DNA from 2 places in the Luteimonas sp. Soil_C_5 genome. Region 2 is predicted to be linked to the other one. Evidence: predicted binding sites of a transcription regulator. Region 2 holds the regulator's gene; the other holds the start of a gene.
What was found. Region 2 encodes FliA, which starts transcription of late flagellar genes. Its sites were predicted from a motif close to TAAAGTTTNNCNNNCNNNGGCCGATAA; they were not measured.
Positions count from the first base shown of each region.

Region 1 (10,134 bases), on a different contig from region 2:
TTGTACGAAGTGATGTCGGCGTAGCTGGTCACGAAGCCGCCCTCGGGCAGCGGATTGCCGCGGATCTCCAGCACCGTGCCGTCGGTCTTCTCGCTTTCGCGCATGTGCGGACTGCCGCTGCGCAAATGGTCCAGCCGGCGCTGGATCGCCTCTTCGACCGGTCCTGGGCCGAGCAGGCCGCGACGCGCGTTGTAACGGAACACGTCCTCGATCGAGGTACCCACCTGCACCAGCTCCGGCGGAAACCGGAACAGCTCGATGTAGCGCGCGTTCCAGGCCACGATGCGCAGGTCCGCGTCGATGATCACCACGCCCTGCGGCAGATGCGCCAGGCGCCGGCTGAGGCCGGTATCGGCTTCCTGCGCCGCGGCCACCAGGCCGTCCTGCGCGGTGCGCAGTTCCTCGGCGTGATGCCGCACCAGGGTTTCGAGTTCGGTGCGGCTGCGCCGCCGCAGCGAGCCCAGACGCAGCCGCTGCTGCGCGAACAGCAGCACGAACACCAGCGTCAGCCACGACGCGGCGCCGAACGCGGCGTACTGGCGCGCGGCCGCGGCCACGGGCGCGGCATCGTGCAGCAGGTGCAGGGTCCAGTCGGTGTCGTCGACCGGCGCGCGCTGCCACAGCCACAGGCCGGGCATCGCCGGGCGGTCGATGCGCACCAGCGCGCCGGCATCGCCGACTTCGCGCACCGTCTGCACGTCCAGCGGCAGCAGGCGCTGGGTGAGGTACTGGCGGGTCTGCGCCAGTTCGGCGCGCGCATCGGCATCCAGCGGGGCCAGCAACCGGTAGCGCCAGTCGACGCGACTGGCCAGGAACACCACGTCATGGCTGTCGCTGGCCAGCACGATGTCGCCGCTGCGCGGCCAGGTTTCCTCGATCGCCGACAGTTCGATCTTGATCGCGATGACGCCGATCGTGCGGCCGCTGTCGTCGCGCATCGCTTCCGACAGGAAGTAACCGGGCACGCCGGTGGTCAGGCCGATGCCGTAGAACCGGCCGCGACCGTCGCGCAGCGCCTGCTGCACATAGGGCCGGAACGCGTAGTCCTCGCCGACGTTGCTGCCGGTCTCGCGCCAGTTGCTGGCCGCGATCGCCACGCCGTCGGTGCCGATCAGGGTCAGCGTCGACGCCTGCGCGGTGTGGTTGGCTTCTTCCAGCCGCAGGTTCAGCCGGTGCCGGTTGGCGGCATCGACCGGCGCGATCACGCTCGCGCGCAGGTCCGGATCCAGCGCCAGCACCTGGGGCAGGGCGCGGTAGCGTTCGATGCGCTGGTTCACCGCCTGCGCGTGCAGCAGCAACTGCTGGGCCGACGTGGCCGACTCGTCGCGCAGCGCGCGGCGGCTGCCCTCGCGGTAGGCCAGCGCCGTGACCAGCACCAGCCCGCCACCGGCAAGCAGCAGCGTCAGTAGGAACGGGCGGAGTCTGGAACCGGGATGCATCGGCGACAGTGTAAAGGCGTGCCTGCGCGAGGCCGGGTGCGCGTGCCGCACGTGCAACACGCTGCGCCGGTCGCGCGCCGTGTCGGACGCGATTTCTCAAGGCCCCCGCAAGGCAGACCGCCATCCGCCGGATCGGCAGATGGCGGTGACACGCAGGCCCGGATCAGGCTTCGGCGAGCGCCGGCTGGCGTCGCGTCGCCGGCACCAGCCGGAACGTCGCGACCGCACGCGTGAGCTGCTGCGCCTGGTCGGCCAGGCTGCGCGCCGCGGCGGTGGCTTCTTCCACCAAGGCGGCGTTCTGCTGCGTGGTTTCGTCGAGCTGGATCACGGTCTGGTTGACCTGGTCGATGCCCGAGGACTGCTCCTGCGACGCGGCGCTGATCTCGGCCATGATCTCGGTCACGCGGTCGACCGAGGTCAGCACCTGCGCCATCGTGGCGCCGGCCACGGCGACCTGGCTGGAGCCTTCGCGCACGCGCGACACCGACTCGCCGATCAGCTGCTTGATCTCGCGCGCGGCCTCGGCCGAACGCTGCGCCAGCGTGCGCACTTCGCTGGCGACGACCGCGAAACCGCGGCCCTGCTCGCCGGCGCGTGCCGCTTCGACCGCCGCGTTGAGCGCCAGGATGTTGGTCTGGAACGCGATGCCGTCGATGACGCCGATGATCGCGCCGATGCGCGCGGAAGACGCGTCGATCGAGGCCATCGTCGCGACGACTTCCTCGACCGCGCGGCCGCCCTGGCCGGCGACGTCGGCAGCGCTGCGTGCCAGTTCATTGGCCTGGCGCGCGTGGTCGGCGTTCTGGCGCACGGTGGAGGTCAGTTCCTCCATCGAGGCCGCGGTCTCTTCGAGGTTCGCGGCCTGGCTTTCGGTGCGGCGCGACAGATCATCATTGCCGGCCGCGATCTCGCCGGCTGCGCCGTCGATCGACACCGCCGACTGCTGGATGCCGCGCACGACATCGGCCAGCTGCGACGCGGTGCGGTTGGCGTCGTCGGCCAGTCGGCCGAATGCGCCCTGGTAGCGCGCATCGACGCGCTGCGACAGATCCCCATCGGCGATCGCGGCCATGATCCGGCCGACGTCGGTCAGGCCGGCATCGGCCTGCTGCATCAGCCGGTTCAACGCTTCGATCATCTCGGCGAACGCGAAGCTGTAGCGGGATTCGTCGCCGCGTGCGCCGAAGTCGCCGCGCGCAGCCGCTTCGGCCAGCGTGGCGATTTCGCCATTGACCGCGCCCATGTTGGTTTTCACCGCATCCAGCGCTTCGTGCAGGCGCGCGCGCTGGCCGGGCAGGCGGCGCATGTCGCGGCTCAGGTCGCCTTGGCCGTACTCGTCCATGACCGCCATCGCATCGGCGATCGCGTCGAGATGTTCGAACACCACCGTGTTGACGCCGCGCGCCAGCGCGCCGTAATCGCCCGGGAAATCCTCCGGAATGCGGTGGCTGATGTCCTCGCCCTGCTGCAGGCGGATCATCGTGTTCATCTCGCCGTTGAAGCGCTGCAGCTGGTCCTGCATCTGGCGCATGCTGGCCATCAGCTGGCCGGTCTCGTCACGCGAGGTGATCGCGATCGGATTGTCGAAGCGACCCGACGCGATCGCTTCCGCCGTGCGCGTCGCGGCGCGCAGCGGCGACACGATGGCACTGCCGATCAGCCACGACAGGCCGATCGCCGCCAGGATCACCAGGCCGCCGAACAGCGCCAGCAGGCGGGTGAACACCATCGCCTGCTGCTGGATGTCGTCCGCGTAGACGCCCATCGCCACGATCCAGCCCCACTCGTCGAAGGACTGGGCGTAGCTGATCTTCTCGAACTGGCCCTCGTGGCCCGGCTTAGGGGCCCGGTAGCCGGAAAAGCCGTCGCCGGTCTTCACCGCGGCCAGGATGTCGCGATAGACGTAGTCGCCGTCTTCGGCCTGGTAGTCGCTCATGTCCGCGCCGACATCGCGGCTGGGATGCATGACGATCTTCAGCTCGGGATCGGCGATGAAGTAGTAGTCGGTGCCGTCGTTGGTGCGGATCGAGCCGAGCGCGCCGAGGGCCAGCGTCTGGGCCTGCTCGGTCGTGATCTGCCCGTCCCGCGCCTGGCTGGCGTAGTGCTCGACGATGCTCATCGCGGTTTCGATCTGGGTCTCGACGCTCTGCTTGCGCGCGTCGACCAGTTCCACGTACTGCAGCCGGGCCGCCGAGACGCTCAGCGCCAGGATGCCCAGTGCCAGCACCGCGCACAGCAGGATGAACTTGCGGGCGACCGGAAGATCGGCGAGGCGACGCTGGAGCGGAGCGAAGGGAGACATGGCGACAGGACCGGGGGAGACGAGTCCGGGGTATCGGCCGCAGGCGCGCGCGCTGAAGCACGCAGGGCATGAAGGCGCCGTGCATTCAGCGACAGGCCCTATGCAACGGGCCTGCATGTCGAAAAAAGTTGTCAGCCGCGCAGCAGCGTGTGCCCGGCGGCTTCGATGCGCGGGCGGCGCCGCACAGGGCGCAATCCGTGCACGCCCCGCATCAACAGCGTGAATCCCATGCGCGGCGCAGGGTCGTCACGACCCCGCGCGGTGTCAGCAGTCCGCGCCTGCGCACAGCGCACGGCGCGAACAGGACGACGCACGCCGGGGATGCCGGCGCACGTCATGACCCTCGATCAGAAGTGGACCTGCGCCCGCACTTCCATCGCATCCGGCGCCGAGCTGACGCCGTTGCGCGTCGCCCGTGCGCGGACGTAGTTGGCCTGCAGCTTCACGAACGGCGTCAGGTACCAGTTCGCACCGAAGGTCCAGTCGTGCTGGCGGCCGCCGGCGATGCCGCGGTCGTCGAGATCGAGCGTGCTGTAGCGCGCCGCCAGTTCCACCGCGCCGTAGCCGTTGGCCGGCTTCGGGTTGGCGACATTGCCGCTGGAATACGGACGGCTCTCGCCGGTCAGCAGCCAGCTGGCGGCGAGATAGCCGCCTTCGGCGGTGTAGTCGGGCAGGCCGGCGTCGCGGCCGATGTCGGCGCGCAGCAGTTCGCCCTGCATCGACACCGGACCGCGGATCCAGATGCCTTCCAGGCCCGTGCGGCGGATGTGGCCGACCGGCGCCAGATTGCCGGAATCGATCAGGCGCACATCGCTGAGGGCCGTGGCCGGACGGGCGCGCAGGCGCGCGTTCGGTTCGAATTCGACACCGCGGCCGTCGGTCCAGCCCTGCGGGTTCTCGCGCGAGGCCGCGATGCCGAGGTGCAGCACGTCGCCGGCGGACTTGCGCGGCGTCCACGCGGCGCGCGCGGCGTAGGTCTGGCCGGGGTTGTCGCCCTGCAGGTCCTGGCCGCCGTAGCCGCCGAGCTGGAGCAGCGCCTGATCGCGTTCGAGCGTCCATTCCACGCCGGTGCGGCGGCCCTGGTAGATCGCCTGGATCGGCGAGGCCAGTTCCATGAACGTGCCGGCGCGCGAGCTGGTCACGCCTTCCAGGCCGACCGGCACTTTCATGTAGCCGACGCGCAGCTTGCCGAGATCACGGCCGAAGAAGGCTTCGCTCTCGAAACGCACGAACACGTCCAGCCAGCTCTTCGATTCGAAATCGAAATACACCATCGCGTCCCACACGCCGTCCTGCTTCATCGTCGCGCCGAACTCGCGGCGGCGCATGCCGTTCTCGCTGCCAAGCTGCGGCGTGCCGCTGAAATCGGCGTGGTCCCAGGCGAAATTGCCGGTCGCGCTGAGGGTGATCTCGTTGCCGAAGGTCAGCTTCGGCGGCCAGGGCTGGGCCTCGACGGCCAGGGCGGACAGGGGGGCGCAGGCGCACAGCGCCAGCAGCGGAAGGACGGAATGGCGCATGGAATCCTCGGGGGAGGCGGCAGCGGCTCGCGGGGGCGATGGCGCTGCGGTGGACTGGGGGCGGTCTCGCGCGCGTGGGCGCGAAGCCGGAAGTCTAGGCGTCGGGGCGGGACGGCGCAGGCGGCCTAGTCCCAAAGTATTAGGCATGCGGCCGGTAACACCAATGCGCTATCGGCAGCCGCGGCCTGCCCGCGTAAAAAGCACTCCTGCATTCGATGCCGGCCTCGCCGCATCGGGGATTCCACCACGTGCCATCGGCATGTGCCGTACCTGCATCGCGTCATCGACCGGCCTGCCCGGTGCCGGCGCGCTGCCCCATCCGGACAGCGGGGGCTGTCCGCGCCGTGCATCGGCGACCCCCGGGCACTCCGCCCGATCCCGCCCCGGCGGACCGCTTCATCGAATCAACCGTGCGGGAGGGCACGACTATGACTTTCAACCGACGATACGCCGCCGCCTGGCTGGCGCTGCTGGCCGCCTGCGTGCTGGCGGCCCCGGCGATGGCCCAGCCGACCGGCAGCGTGCAGATGATGGACCTGTGGCCCGAAGGCCACCTGCCGCGCGTAGTGCAGGGCCCCGAGCTGGTGGGCAACGAGGGCAGCGCCATGGGCGCGGTCACCCGCGTCTCGCAGCCGCGCATGGAAATCCACCGCCCCGCGAATCCGAACGGCACGGCCGTGCTGATCCTCGGCGGCGGCGGTTATTTCCGCATCCAGATCGGCACCGCCGCGCGTCCGATGGCGCAATGGCTGACGTCGATCGGCGTGACCACCGCGGTGCTGTACTACCGCATGCCGGTCGACGGCTGGCCGGCGTCCGCGCCGTTCGCCGATGGCCAGCGGGCGATGCGCCTGCTGCGTGCGAACGCCGGCGAACTGGGCATCGACCCGGACAAGATCGGCGTCATGGGCTCGTCGGCCGGCGCCAATCTGGGCGGCATTCTGGCCACGCGCTTCGACCACGATTTCTACCCCGCGCTCGACGCCAGCGATCGCCTGCCGTCGCGCCCGGACTTCCTGGCGATGCTCTACCCGGTGGTCACGCTGAAGCCGCCGTACGACACCACGCGCAGCCGCCGCGAACTGGCCACGCAGTCCGACGCCGTCGAGGCCTATTCGGTGGAAAACCACGCGCGCAGCGACATGCCGCCGGTGTTCCTGGCGCACGCCGCCGATGACCGCATCGCCGACGTCAACCACAGCCTGCTGATGTTCCAGGCCGCACGCGCCAAGGACGTGCCGGTGGAACTGCACATCTTCGACCGCGGCGGCCACAGCTGGGGCCTGGGCCGGCCCGGCACGCAGGTCGCGCAGTGGCCACGCCTGTTCACCACCTGGGCGCGCGCGAACGGCTTCATGGCCGCGCCGCCGGTCAGCCTGCAGCCGCTGACCGGCGAGACCGCCGACCTGACGCCGCCCGCCCAGGACGACGACGCCGATTTCGAAGAAGACGGCGACTGAGCCGTCCACGCAACCGCACACCGGGAGAGACCACCGAATGAACCGCACAACCACTCGCGCGCTGGCCGCCGGCGCCCTGCTGGGCCTGGCCACGCTGCCCGCTCTGGCCGCCGACACCGCCACCGAAACCGAACTGCGTGAACTGATCCGCCTGCAGGCCGAGCAGATCCGTCAGCAATCCGCCCAGCTGCAGGCCCTCAACCAGCGCCTCGATGCGATGGGCGCGCCGGCCGTGGCCGCCGCCCCCGACGCGACCGGCGCCCCGATCGACGGCGTGCAGGCTCAAGTCGACGCCGCCGTCGCCGATACCCGCCAGGACGACATGGCGATCCTGCAGGCCCAGGTCGCGCAGATCGCGGCCGGCGGCGGTGGCGGCGGTGGCGGCAACGTCAGCTGGCGCCGCGGCGGACCGGAATTCCGCAACAGCGACCGCAGCTTCACCTTCAACCCGCGCGGCCGCGTGCTGGTCGATTTCTCGTCCACCCATGGCTCGAGCTTCGACACGCGCAACATCACCGGCACCAACCTGCGCCAGGCCCGACTCGGCGCGCAGGGCAACATGGGCCCGCTGGGCTACAAGATCGACGCCGAACTGTCCGGCAACACGGTCAGCCTGTCCGATGCCTACGTGCGCTGGAATACCCAGCTCGGCAGCATTCCGACCGAGTTCTACATCGGCAACAAGCTGAAGGATCGCGCGATCGATTCCAGCTCCACGCTGACCCGCACGCCCTTCATGGAACGCAACGCGGTCGCCAGCGTCGGCATGCCCGCCAGCGGCTACTTCGGCCTCGGCGTGCAGATGAAGATGATCGGCCAGAACTGGCACACCACCTTCGGCGTGACCGGCGACGACGTCGGCAACAGCGGCACCGAGAGCGATTCGCTGACCTACTCGTTCCGCGGCCACGTGAATCCGATCAAGCGTCCGGCCGGTTTCCTGCACCTCGGTGGCTGGTACGTGCACGAGGATTACGGCATCGACACCAACCGCATCAACCGCACGCCGCGCGTGGCGTCTCGCTTCAACGACAACGTCCGCGTGTCGGCCAGCGCGATCAACGACGTCACCGGCGAGCGCGTCTGGGGCGCGGAACTGGGCGGCACCTTCCGCAACTTCTGGGCCTTCGCCGAGACCAGCGAGACCACGCTGCAGTCGACCTCGGTCGGCAACGTCGACCAGAAGGCGCATTCGGCCTATGCCGGCTGGCTGATCACCGGCGAGCGTCCCGGCTTCAGCGCCCGCTCGGGCGTCTGGGGCACCACCCGCGTCGCGCGTCCGGTCACTGACGGCGGCATCGGCGCCTGGGAACTGGCCACCCGCTACGACAAGTACGACTTCACCGACGCCGCGCGCGGCGGCGAGGGCGATGCCTGGACGCTGGGCCTGAACTGGTACCTCAACAACTGGTCCCGCGTGATGTTCAACGTCGTGCGCTGGAATACCGACAACCAGGTCGGCGCCTACGCCGGCCAGGATTCGGGCCACACGTTCAACGTCCGCACCCAGGTGGTGTTCTGACCGGACGGCCCGGCCGGGCGCACCGGCCGGGCCGTTTCGTGTGCCGCGCCTGAAGCGGACCACACGCCCCAGTCCAGGGGCGAGCGCGGGGCGGGGTTAGAATCCTGTCCCGCGTCATTTTTTCCAGAGTAGATCCCCCGACGATGTCCAACGACGAATTCCGCCAGGCCGCCCTCGACTATCACCGCTCGTCGCCGCCGGGCAAGATCACCGTCAGCGCGACCAAGCCGATGCTGACCCAGCGCGACCTGGCCCTGGCGTATTCGCCTGGCGTCGCCTACGCCTGCGAAGAGATCGTCCGCGACCCCAACATGGCCAGCGAGCTCACCGCGCGCGGCAATCTGGTGGCCGTGATCTCCAACGGCACCGCGGTGCTGGGCCTGGGCGACATCGGCGCGCTGGCCGGCAAGCCGGTCATGGAGGGCAAGGGCGTGCTGTTCAAGAAGTTCGCCGGCATCGACGTGTTCGACATCGAGGTCGACGAGCGCGACCCCGACAAGCTGGTCGAGATCATCGCCAGCCTCGAGCCCACCTTCGGCGGCATCAACCTCGAAGACATCAAGGCGCCGGAATGCTTCATCGTCGAGCGCAAGCTGCGCGAGCGGATGAAGATTCCGGTGTTCCACGACGACCAGCACGGCACCGCGATCATCGTCGGCGCGGCGATCGTCAACGCGCTGGAGATCGCCGGCAAGACGCTCGACACCGTGAAGCTGGCGACCACCGGCGCCGGCGCGGCGGGCATCGCCTGCCTCGACATGCTGGTGGCCCTGGGCCTGAAGCCCGAGAACATCCTCGCCTTCGACCGCGACGGCGTGATCCACAGCGGCCGCACCGATCTCGACGACGCCAAGGCGCGCTACGCGCGCGACACCGACAAGCGCACGCTGGCCGAGATCCTCGACGGCGCCGACGTGTTCCTGGGCCTGTCGGCCGGCGGCATCCTGAAGCCGGAAATGGTCGCGGCGATGGCGCCGAATCCGGTGATCCTGGCGCTGGCCAATCCCTATCCGGAAATCATGCCGGAGGACGCCAAGCGCGTGCGCCCGGACGCGATCATCGCGACCGGCCGCAGCGACTACCCCAACCAGGTCAACAACGCGGTCTGTTTCCCGTACATCTTCCGCGGCGCGCTCGACGTCGGCGCGACCGGCATCAACGAGGCGATGAAGCTCGCCTGCGTGCACGCCATCGCGCAGATGGCGAAGGAAGAATCGAGCGACCTCGGCAGCGCCTATGGCGAGGAAATTCCGAGCTTCGGCCGCGACTACATCATTCCGCGCCCGTTCGACCCGCGCCTGCTGACCGTCGTCGCCCCGGCCGTGGCGCAGGCCGCGATGGACTCGGGCATCGCGCTGCGTCCGATGGAGGACATGCGCGCCTACCGCGAGAAGCTGGGCCAGTTCATCCACCGCACGGGCCTCGTCATGAAGCCGGTCTACGACCGCGCGCGCGGCGACCGCCAGCGCGTGGTCTACACCGAGGGCGAGGAAGAAGTGGTGCTGCGCGCGGTGCAGACCGTCGTCGACGAAGGCCTGGCCACGCCGATCCTGATCGGCCGCCCCGACGTCATCGAGATGCGTATCAAGCGCTTGGGCCTGCGCCTGCGCGCGGGTGAGGATTTCGAACTCACCAACATCAACGACGATCCACGCTTCAACGAATACTGGCAGCACTACCACGCGCTGACCTCGCGTCGCGGCGTGACGCCGGAATCGGCGAAGAACCTGCTGCGTTCGCGCCCGACGCTGATCGCCGCGATCATGGTCGACCGCGGCGAAGCCGACGCGATGATCACCGGCATCGTCGGCCGCTTCCACAAGAAGCTGGGCTACGTGCGCAGCGTGCTGGGCCTCGACCCGGGCCTGCAGAGCACCTCGGCGATGACCGGCGT
Region 1 is NZ_JBDGKA010000004.1:111,605-121,738, reverse strand. Features, by position in the region: gene AC3A5K_RS12400 (hybrid sensor histidine kinase/response regulator) at 1-1,439, opposite strand, end outside; gene AC3A5K_RS12395 (methyl-accepting chemotaxis protein) at 1,603-3,741, opposite strand; gene AC3A5K_RS12390 (OprO/OprP family phosphate-selective porin) at 4,089-5,258, opposite strand; gene AC3A5K_RS12385 (alpha/beta hydrolase) at 5,687-6,718, shown strand; gene AC3A5K_RS12380 (OprO/OprP family phosphate-selective porin) at 6,756-8,240, shown strand; gene AC3A5K_RS12375 (NADP-dependent malic enzyme) at 8,384-10,134, shown strand, end outside.
Region 1: AC3A5K_RS12395 (methyl-accepting chemotaxis protein) is a predicted target of FliA. The motif match lies at 3,772-3,798, and genes of this name have one in related genera.

Region 2 (10,134 bases):
ACGGCATCGGCGGTTCGGGCGACGGCTGCTGCGGACCGGGCGCGCCGGTATCGGGCGTGGCCAGCACCATCAGCACCACGCGCCGGTTGGCGTTGCGCCCGGCGTCGGTGTCGTTCTCGGCCTTGGGGCGATATTCGCCGTAGCCGACCATCACCAAACGCTCGGGCGCAAAGCGCTCACGCACGAACAGATGCACCACGCTCGCCGCACGTGCGGCCGACAGTTCCCAGTTCGACGGGAACTGCGCGGTCGCGATCGGGCGGTCGTCGGTGTACCCCTCGATCCGGATCGGATTGGGCAGGTCGCGCAGCACGCCGGCCAGGCGGCCCAGCAGTTCCTGCGCGCCGAAATCCAGACCGGCCGAGCCGCTCTGGAAGAGGATGTCGCTGTTGATCTCGACCTCGAGCCACAGATCCGAACGGCGCACCGTGATCAGCCGCGCGCGGACCATTTCCGACAGCGTGTCCTCGAGCTGCAGCGCGATCCGCGCCAGCTGCTCACGCGAGGCCGCAAGCGAGGCGGCGTCGGCACCGCCGTCGCCCATCCGGTCGGCGCGCATCTTCGATTCCAGCATCGGCGCCAGCGGCGAATCGAGCAGCGGCGCCTGGCTGGGGCCGCTGTGCGAGCCGCGCGGCGTCGGCATCGGCCGCCCCACCATGGCCTCGCTGCGCTGGTTGTCGCCCATCTGGATCGGCTCGATCGCGCGCGGCGGCGCGTTGAACGCGCTGGCCAGCGACGCCGCGACCGCGCGGTACTTGCCCTCGTTGAGCGAGGACACCGCGTACATCACCACGAAAAAGGCGAGCAGCAGCGTCACCAGGTCGCCGTAGGGAATGGCCCAGGCTTCGTGGTTGACGTGATCCTCGTGGGGCTTTTTGCGGGCCATGACAGGTCAGTGCAGGAAGCCGGCGAGCCGCGCCTCGATGTTGCGCGGATTCTCGCCCTGGGCGATCGCGATCAGCCCTTCGATCGCCAGCTCGCGCTCGCCGCTGCGGCGGCCGATCACGCTCTTGAGCTTGGCCGCCATCGGCAGGAAGAACAGGTTGGCCGAGGCGATGCCGTAGATCGTCGCGGTGAACGCGGCGGCGATGCCGACGCCGAGCTTGCTCGGATCGGCGAGGTTCTTCATCACCGCGATCAGACCCAGTACCGCGCCGACGATGCCGAGCGTCGGCGCATAGATGCCCATGCCCTCGAACACCTTGGCGGCGGCCAGATCATTGTGTTCCTCGCCCTGCAGGTCGATTTCCAGCATGTGCCGGATCGCCTCGGGCTCGACGCCGTCGACCAGCATCTGCAGGCCCTTCTTCAGGAACGGATCGGTCTGCGCCTCGACGTGGCTTTCCAGTCCCAGCAGCCCCTGCTTGCGCGATACGTTGCTCCACTCCAGCAGCTGCGCGATCAGCGCGGCGCGGTCGGAGACCGGCGGCTTGATCACCCAGCCGGCGATGTGCATCGCATGCTTGAACACCGGCGCCGGCGTGTGCAGCAGGATCGAGGCGACCGTGCCGACCATGACGATCAGGAAGGCGGCCGGCGACCACAGGGCACCGAGACCGGCGCCCTTGAGCACGCTGCCGCCCAACAGGGCGACCACGGCAAGCACGATTCCGGCGACGCTGAAAATATCCATGACGTTGGTATCGGCGGGGGGGGAGGGGACTTGAGGAAGGGCGGGGATTGGGGATTGGTGATTCGGGATTCGTGATTGGTGATTCGAAAGAGCAGCAGCCGTGCCGTTCCCGGGCGTTGCGAGCTTTCAGAATCGTGGGATGGACCCGTCATTCCCGCGCAGGCGGGGCTTTTAACAGCCGAACGGCTGGTCATCCATGGACGTCAATCCTCTTGGCGCCAACGTCCCTGGATCCCCGCCTGCGCGGGGATGACGGTGGATGACGGATCCGGGATCTGGCGAGGTCTGCCAGACCAGCCGTCCGCTTCCCTGAAGCCGGGGCAATGAGGAAGCAGCGGCTGTTCCGAATCACCGCTTTCAACGGACGCATGTCCGGTCATCACCAATCACGAATGACGAATGACGAATCACCCCCCCCATCACCGCTTCAACGCATCCACATCGAGAATCAGCGCCAGCCTGCCGTCGCCGATCAGCGTCGCGCCCGCATAACCGGGCAGGCCGCGCAGCGCACGCGGCAGCGGTTTGATGACGACTTCCTCGCGGCCGCGGACTTCGTCGACGACCAGGCCGAAGCGGCTGTCGCCGCGCTGCAGGACGACGATGGTCAGCAGGGTCGTGTCCTGCGCCGGCTGGCCCAGCCAGTGGCGCAGGTCGAGCAACGACAGCGTGTGCGACCGGCGGTCGAGTGCGGCGCGGCCGTCGAACCAGTTCACCGTGCGCGCAGGTGCGTGCAGCACTTCCTGCACGCGCGCCAGTGGCAGCGCGTAGCAGTCGTCGGCGGCGTGGACCAGCAGCGTCGGCAGGATGGCGAGCGTCAGCGGCACGCGCAGCGAGAAGCGGCTGCCGCGTCCCAGTTCCGACTGCACCTGGATCTGGCCACCGAGTTCGCGGATGCGCGACTGCACGACGTCCATGCCCACGCCACGGCCGGAGATGTCGCTGACCTCGTCGCGGGTGGAGAAGCCGGCGAGGAAGATCAGGTTGAGACATTCCTCGGCGTTGAGGCGCGCGGCGGATTCGGCGTCGATCAGGCCCTTGTCGCGGGCCTTGGCGCGCAGCCGTTCGGGATCGATGCCGGCGCCGTCGTCGTGGATCTCGATGCCGACGTAATCGCCCTGCTGCTGCGCGATCAGGCGCACGCGGCCGGCACGTGGCTTGCCGGTCGCCTCTCGTAAGGCGGGCATCTCGATGCCGTGGTCGATCGCATTGCGCACCAGATGAATCAGCGGATCGGCCAGTGCCTCGACGAGGTTGCGGTCGAGTTCGGTCTCCGCGCCGACGAGGTCGAGATCCACTTCCTTGTCGAGCGCGCGGGCGACGTCGCGGGCGAGCTTGGGAAAGCGCGAGAACACCTTGCCGACCGGCTGCATGCGCGTGCGCATGACGGCGCCCTGCAGACGCGCGGTGGCGTTGTCGAGCGTGGTGACCGCGCGGTCGAGATCCTCGTCGCGCAGCCGTGCGCGCAGGGTCTTCAGCCGGTTGCGCGCCAGCACGAGTTCGCCGACCAGGTCGACGATGACGTCGAGCCGCTTGGTGTCGACGCGCACGGTCTGTTCGCGTTCGGACGGCGCGGCGGATGTCTTCGGCGCTGCGGCGGGCGGTGCGGTGCGCGGCGCCGGTCGCGGAATGGCCGCCGGCGCGGGTGCCGCTGCAGCCGGCGCAGGTGTCTGCGTGCCCGGCGCGGCGCCGCCGTGCAACTGGTCGAGCAGGGCTTCGAATTCGTCGTCGTCGATCATGTCGGCGACGGGCTTGGCCGCGTTCCCTGCAGGCGCGGCCACGCCGGGCGCGGCGCCACCATGCAGCTGGTCGAGCAGGGCCTCGAACTCGTCGTCGTCGATCATCGCCGGCGCGGCAGTCGCCTGCGTGCCCGGCACCCCGTCACCATGCAACTGGTCGAGCAGGGCTTCGAATTCGTCGTCGGAAATCATGTCGTCGCCGGCAGCAGCGACCACGGGCGCGGCTGCACGCACCGGCGCCGCTGCAGGCGCATCGGCAGGCGCGAAGCCCGCGATCAGTTCGGCCGGCGCGCTCGGCACGGTGTCGTCGGTCTCGATCGCGTCGACCATCGCCTGCAGCCAGTCCAGCGACTGCTGCGCGGCGTCGAAATGGCGCGGCAGCAGCGCGGTCTGGCCGGCACGCACCATGCCCAGGGTTTCCTCGGCCGCGTGGCACAGCTCGACCAGCGGCGTCGCGCCGAGGAAGCCGGCGCCGCCCTTGAGCGTGTGGAATGCGCGGAAGACCGCGTTGAGACGCTCGCGGTCGTCGGGCGTCTGTTCCAGACCGACCAGCTGGCCGCCGAGGTCGTCGAGCAGTTCGCGGGCTTCGAGGACGAAGTCGGCAACGATGTCGGGCGACTGCATCAGCGTCGACCCGCGCCGGTGGACCGGGCGATCGCAGCGCCGCCGGTGCACACGTCCGCCCGTCCGGCAGCACAGGCGTGCGCGCGCAGCGGCGTGATCAGGCGTTCGTGTTTCGACATCAGCATTCCCGTTCCTGCCGCGCGCGCGAGGGGACGCGGCGCGGTCTGTTCCAACCGCGTGGTGAGATCTTCAGAGCCCCAGATGCGACAGCAGATCGTCCGCGTCGCTCTGGCCGACCGTGTTGCGGTCGAGGCCGGAAACCGACGGTCCGTTGCCGCGCTGGTTGTCTTCCTTCGGCGGCAGACCGAGGGCACCGAAGCCCTCGTGCACGCCGCGGACGATGCCGGCGACGCGGCGGATGATCTGGCCGCCGAGGTCCTGGTGGCTCTGCGCCAGCGCCATCTCGCGCAGGTTCTCGCGCAGCGATTCGACGGTGGCGATCTGGGTCTCGTCGAGCGGACCTTCCTTGAGCCGGGCGACGAGCGCGCGGCTTTCGTCGATCAGGTCCAGCGTGCGGTGTGTGGCCTGTTCGGTCATCTCGACCACGTGGTCCAGACGCGCGCAGGCATCATCCAGACCGCTGCCTTCGGCGGGCGTGGGCGGCAGGGTGTCCAGCGCCTGCGACAGTTCGCGGGCGAGCCGGCCGAGGCCGGTGACCAGGGTGCGCGCGCGCGCATTGGCCAGCGCGTCGACCTGCCGGCGCCAGCCGTCCTCGTCGCCGCGCTCCAGCGCTTCCAGCGCGTCGTGCAGCAGGTTGGCCAGACGGGTGCGTTCGATGTCGGGCGTCGTCATGCCGCGGTCCCCAGGCGCTCGAAGATCTTGCCGAGCTTCTCTTCCAGGGTCTGCGCGGTGAACGGCTTGATGATGTAGCCGTTCACGCCGTTCTGCGCGGCCTCGATGATCTGCTCGCGCTTGGCTTCGGCGGTCACCATCAGCACCGGCAACGCGCGGAACCTGGGATCGGCGCGGATCTCGCGCAGCAGCTCGATGCCGGTCATGCCGGGCATGTTCCAGTCGGTCACCACCAGCTCCACCGCATCCTGGCGCAGCACGGCCAGCGCACTGTGGCCGTCTTCCGCCTCGACCGTGTTGTTGAAGCCCAGATCGGACAGCAGGTTCTTGACGATCCGGCGCATCGTCGAGAAATCGTCGACGATCAGGATGCGGATGTTCTTGTTCAAAACGTGTTCCTCGAAAAAAGCGTGCTGCGATACGGGGTGGGGCACGGGCCCCGGAGGTCAGTCGTCGGCACCGAAGCCGGTGTCCGCAAGTTCGAAAGCGGTGAGGCGGCCGCGCAGGCGGACCACGGCCTGGCCATGGATCTGGCAGACGCGCGATTCGCTGACGCCGAGCACCGCGCCGATCTCCTTCAGATTCAGTTCCTGCTCGTAGTACAGCGACAGCACCAGCTGCTCGCGCTCGGGCAGGTGGCCGATCGCGCCCATCAGCTCGCGACCGAACTCGCCGCGCACCAGCGCTTCCTGCGGCGTCGGGCCGCCGCGACGGTTGACCGGCTCGACCTCGCCGTGGTCTTCGATGTGCGAATCCAGACTCAGCACCTGGCCGCGCGCGGCGTCTTCCAGCAGGCGCTGGTATTCGCCCAGCGGCAGGTCGAGTTTCGCTGCGACCTCGTGCGCGCTGGCGGCGCGGCCGGTGCTCTGTTCGATCTCGCGGATCGCGGCAGCGGCTTCGCGGGCGCGCCGGTGCACGGAGCGCGGCACCCAGTCGCCACGGCGGATCTCGTCGATCATCGAGCCGCGGATGCGGATCGAGGCATAGGTCTCGAACGACGCGCCCTGTTCGGCGTCGTAGCTGCGCGAGGCCTCGAACAGGCCGATCATGCCGGCCTGCACCAGATCGTCGATCTCGACGCTGGCCGGCAGTCGCGCGGCCAGGTGATGGGCGATGCGGCGGACCAGTTCGGCGTGCTGGACCAGCGGATCGACCGTGGCCGTGCGTTGCACCGCCTGGTACTGGCGAGCGGCGAGGTTCATGCGGTCGCTCCCTGGCGCAGCATGCGCTCGACGAAGAACTCGACGTGGCCGCGCGGCGCGGTCGGCGCCTGCCAGCGCGAGATGCGACGGGCGATCTCGATCAGCGCACGCGCGGACGGACTGCCGGGATAGGCCAGCACCACGGCCTGCTGGCGCTGCACGGCCATGCGCAGCCAGTCGCACTGCGGCACCGCGCCGAGGTAGTTCAGCGACACGTCGCCGATGAAGCGCTCGCACACGCGCGAAAGCTTCTCGTGCAGATTGCGGCCTTCCTGCGGGCTGCGGACCATGTTGGCCACCACCTGCACGCGGTCCACGCCGCGCTCGCGCGCCAGCACCTTGATCAGTGCGTAGGCGTCGGTGATCGAGGCGGGTTCGTCGCAGACCACGACGATCGCGTCCTGTGCGGCCTGGCAGAAGGTCAGCACCGAATCGGTGATGCCGGCGGCGGTATCGACGACCAGCAGGTCGAGCTCACGCTGCAGGTCGTTGAAGACGTTGACCAGACCGGCATGTTCGGCCGGACGCAGTTCGGCCATGTGCCGGCGGCCGGACGCCGCCGGGACCACCAGCACGCCGCCGGGTCCTTCGATGATCACTTCGTCGAGCGAGCAGCGGCCGGCGACCAGGTCGGCCAGCGTGCGCTGCGGCGACAGGCCCAGCAGCACGTCCACATTGGCCAGGCCCAGGTCGGCGTCCAGCAGCAGCGTGCGCTGGCCCATGCCCGACAGCGCGACCGACAGGTTGGCCGAGACGTTGGTCTTGCCCACGCCGCCCTTGCCACCGGTGACGGCGAGGGTGCGGACAGGCTGGAATGGGGTGGCGGACATCGGCAGGCGCTCAGGCGACGGCATGGTCGTGATTCCGGAATGCGTGCTCCGGGACAATCGGCTTATCGGCATCGCGGCGGAGATCTTCAAGGCGGAGCACCAGATGGGCGGCATTGGCCCGGTGCAGGTCTTCGGGAATGCGCTGGCCGTCGGTCACCCAGGTCAGCGGCAGCTGGTGGTCGACCGCCACCGACAGGGCGCTGCCCAGGCGGCCGGTTTCGTCCAGCTTGGTCAGCACCACGCCCTGCGGGCGGGCGTTCTCGAACCGGCGCACCACTTCGTCCAGGTCCGCGAAATGGGTGTTGGCCGGCAGCACCAGCAAGGTGCGCACCTGGCGCGCGGCACGCAGCCAGTTGAGCTGGCCGGCGAGGGCGCGGTCGCGCTGGCTTAGGCCGGCGGTGTCGACCAGCACCAGGCGGTAGTCCTGCAGCTTCTGCAGCAGCTGGATCAGGCCGGTCTCGCTGTCGGCCTCGTGCACGGCGATGCCGAGCTGGCGGCCGTAGCTGTGCAGCTGTTCGCGGCCGCCGACGCGCGAGGTGTCGGTGGTGATCAGGGCAACGTCGCGCGGCTGGTGCTGGGCGGCGTACAGCGCGGCCAGCTTGGCGATGGTGGTGGTCTTGCCGGCGCCGGTGGGACCGACGAGGGCGATCACGCCGGCTTCGGCCAGCGGGTCGATCGGGCAGATCGGCAGGCGCTTGGACAGCAGCGCCAGCATCAGGCCGCGGACGCGGGCATCCGGGGTGTCGGCGGGGATCTGCAGCACGGTGTCGCGGGTGATGCCTGCATCGAAGCCGTAGTCCTCCATCAGTTCCATCGCCTGGGCGCGCGCCGGCGAACCGCGCAGGCGCTCGTCGGTGAGGCGCGCCATCTCGCGCTCGATCATCGATCGCATCTGCGACAGCTCGTCGCGCATCTGCGCCAGTTCTCCGTCGCTGGCAGGCGCCTGCGGGGTCGGCACGGCGGCCAGAACGACGGGCGCGACCGGCGCAGGCACCGGCGGCGACGGAATCTCGTCGCGCACCGGCGGGGCGACCGCGACTTTTTCGACCTGCGGCGTGTCGTCGCGATGGCCGGCGGCCAGCAACTGGGCGAAGGTCGGGCCATCGATGTCGAAGGTCGCCGGCTCGGACGACGCACGGGCACGGGCGGCCAGCGCGGCGACCGCGGCATCGGGGGCTGCAGTCCGCGCAGGCGCTGCAGCACGCGCAGGTGCGGGTTCGGTCTGGGCGGCGGCATCGGCCTGCGGCGCGAGCTCACGCAGCCAGCGCTCGGACGGCGCCAGACCAGTTTCCATCGGACCGGCGGCCGCCGGCATCGCGGCCGAGGCCACAGGCGTCTCGCGCTGCGCGTCCTCGATGGCGCGCTGCACGTAGCCCTCGTCGTAATTGCTGGCAGCGACGATCTCCACGCCCTCGTCGATGCGACGGTTGGACAGGATCACGGCATCGGGACCATGCGCCTGGCGCACCAGCTGCAGGGCACTGCGCATGTCGGCGGCGACGAAGCGGCGGATTTTCATGAGCAGGGATTCGGAATTGGGGAATGGGGATTGGAAACAGCAGGCATCGGTGTCGGGGGTGTTGCGCGTGTGGTCTGTCTGGGTCTCATCGCTTGCATCGCACTCTCTCCGCGTTGGCGGGATCCGCTCTCACGAATCCCCACTCCCCAATCCCGCATCCCGGCTTTCAATTGATCGTGCCCAGCAACTTCAGGCGCTTGTCTTCCGGCACTTCGGTGTAGGACAGGACCGACAGCCCCGGCACGCTGTGCCGGACCAGACGCGCCAGCGCGGCGCGGACCTGTCCGGGCACCAGCACCACCGCCGGTTCGTTCCTGGCTTCCTGCTGGCTGGCACAGTCGGCGAGACTCTGCTGCAGGCGTTCGGCCAGGCCCGGTTCCAGTGCCGCACCGGCGCCCTGCGCGGAATCCTGCAAGACGCGTTCCAGATTCGGCGCCAGCGTGTAGACCGGCAATTCGGCCGAGGGGCCGGCGATTTCCTGGACGATGAAACGGCCGAGCGCGGTGCGCACGGCGGCGGTCAGCTGGGCCGGGTCCTGGGTGTGCGCGGCGTGCTCGACCAGCGCCTCGGCGATGCGGCGCAGCTGACGCACCGGAATGCGCTCGACCAGCAGGTTCTGCAGCACGCGCACCACGACCGCCAGCGGCAGCGCCTTCGGGGTGAGGTCTTCGGACAGCTTGGGTGCGCTGCGGGCGAGGGTGGCCAGCAGCTGCTGCACTTCCTCGTGGCCCAGCAGTTCGGGCGCCTGTTCGCGCACCAGGTGCGAGAGATGCGTGGCGACGACGGTGGCTGGATCGACCACGGTGTAGCCGGCGGCCTCGGCCTGGGCGCGGTGCAGCGGCAGGATCCACAGCGCGTCGAGTCCGAACGCCGGGTCCTTGCCGGGGATGCCCTCGATCGGATGCAAGGCGCCACCTGGATCGAGCGCCAGCAGGCGGTCGGGATGGACTTCGGCGGTCGCCACCGGCACGCCGTGCACCAGCAGGCGGTAGGCGGTGGGCGACAGCTCGAGGTTGTCGCGGATGTGCACCGGCGGAATGAGGAAGCCGACGTCCTGGGTGAGCTTGCGGCGCACGGCCTTGATGCGCGCCATCAGTTCGCCGCCCTGGGCCTTGTCGACCAGCGGGATCAGCCGGTAGCCGACTTCCAGCCCCAGCGGATCGACCGGGCGGAGATCGTCCCAGCCGAGTTCGGCATTCGCGGCCTGTTCCGGCGCGGGCAGCGCGCCGGCCTCGGGATCGGCTGCGACGCGTTCGGCTTCGAGGCTGCGCTTGCGCATCACCCAGGCGGCGTAACCGACGATCGCCGCCAGGCTGAGAAACGCGAAGTTCGGCATGCCCGGCACCAGACCGACGACCAGCAGGATGCTGGCGGCGATGGTCAGCGCCTTGTGCTGGCCGAACACCTGGCCGGTGACGGCGCCGCCCATGTCCTGGTTGCGCGAGGCGCGGGTGACCAGCAGCGCGACCGCCGATGAAACCAGCAGCGCCGGCAGCTGGGAGACCAGGCCGTCGCCGATCGACAGCAGGGTGTAGGTCGCGGCCGCTTCGCCCATCGGCATGCCGTGCTGCAGCACGCCGATCGCCAAGCCGCCGAAGATGGTGACGAACAGGATCAGGATGCCGGCGATCGCGTCGCCGCGGATGAACTTGCTGGCGCCGTCCATCGCGCCATAGAAGTCGGCTTCCTGGCGGACTTCCTCGCGACGGACCTTGGCCTCGTCGCGGGTGAGCATGCCGGCGTTGAGATCGGCGTCGATCGCCATCTGCTTGCCGGGCATGGCATCGAGGATGAA
Region 2 is NZ_JBDGKA010000001.1:583,764-593,897, reverse strand. Features, by position in the region: gene motD (flagellar motor protein MotD) at 1-886, opposite strand, end outside; gene AC3A5K_RS02950 (flagellar motor protein) at 893-1,633, opposite strand; gene AC3A5K_RS02945 (chemotaxis protein CheA) at 2,053-3,996, opposite strand; gene AC3A5K_RS02940 (protein phosphatase CheZ) at 4,186-4,788, opposite strand; gene AC3A5K_RS02935 (chemotaxis response regulator CheY) at 4,785-5,177, opposite strand; gene AC3A5K_RS02930 (RNA polymerase sigma factor FliA) at 5,235-5,990, opposite strand; gene AC3A5K_RS02925 (P-loop NTPase) at 5,987-6,844, opposite strand; gene flhF (flagellar biosynthesis GTPase FlhF) at 6,831-8,339, opposite strand; gene flhA (flagellar biosynthesis protein FlhA) at 8,506-10,134, opposite strand, start outside.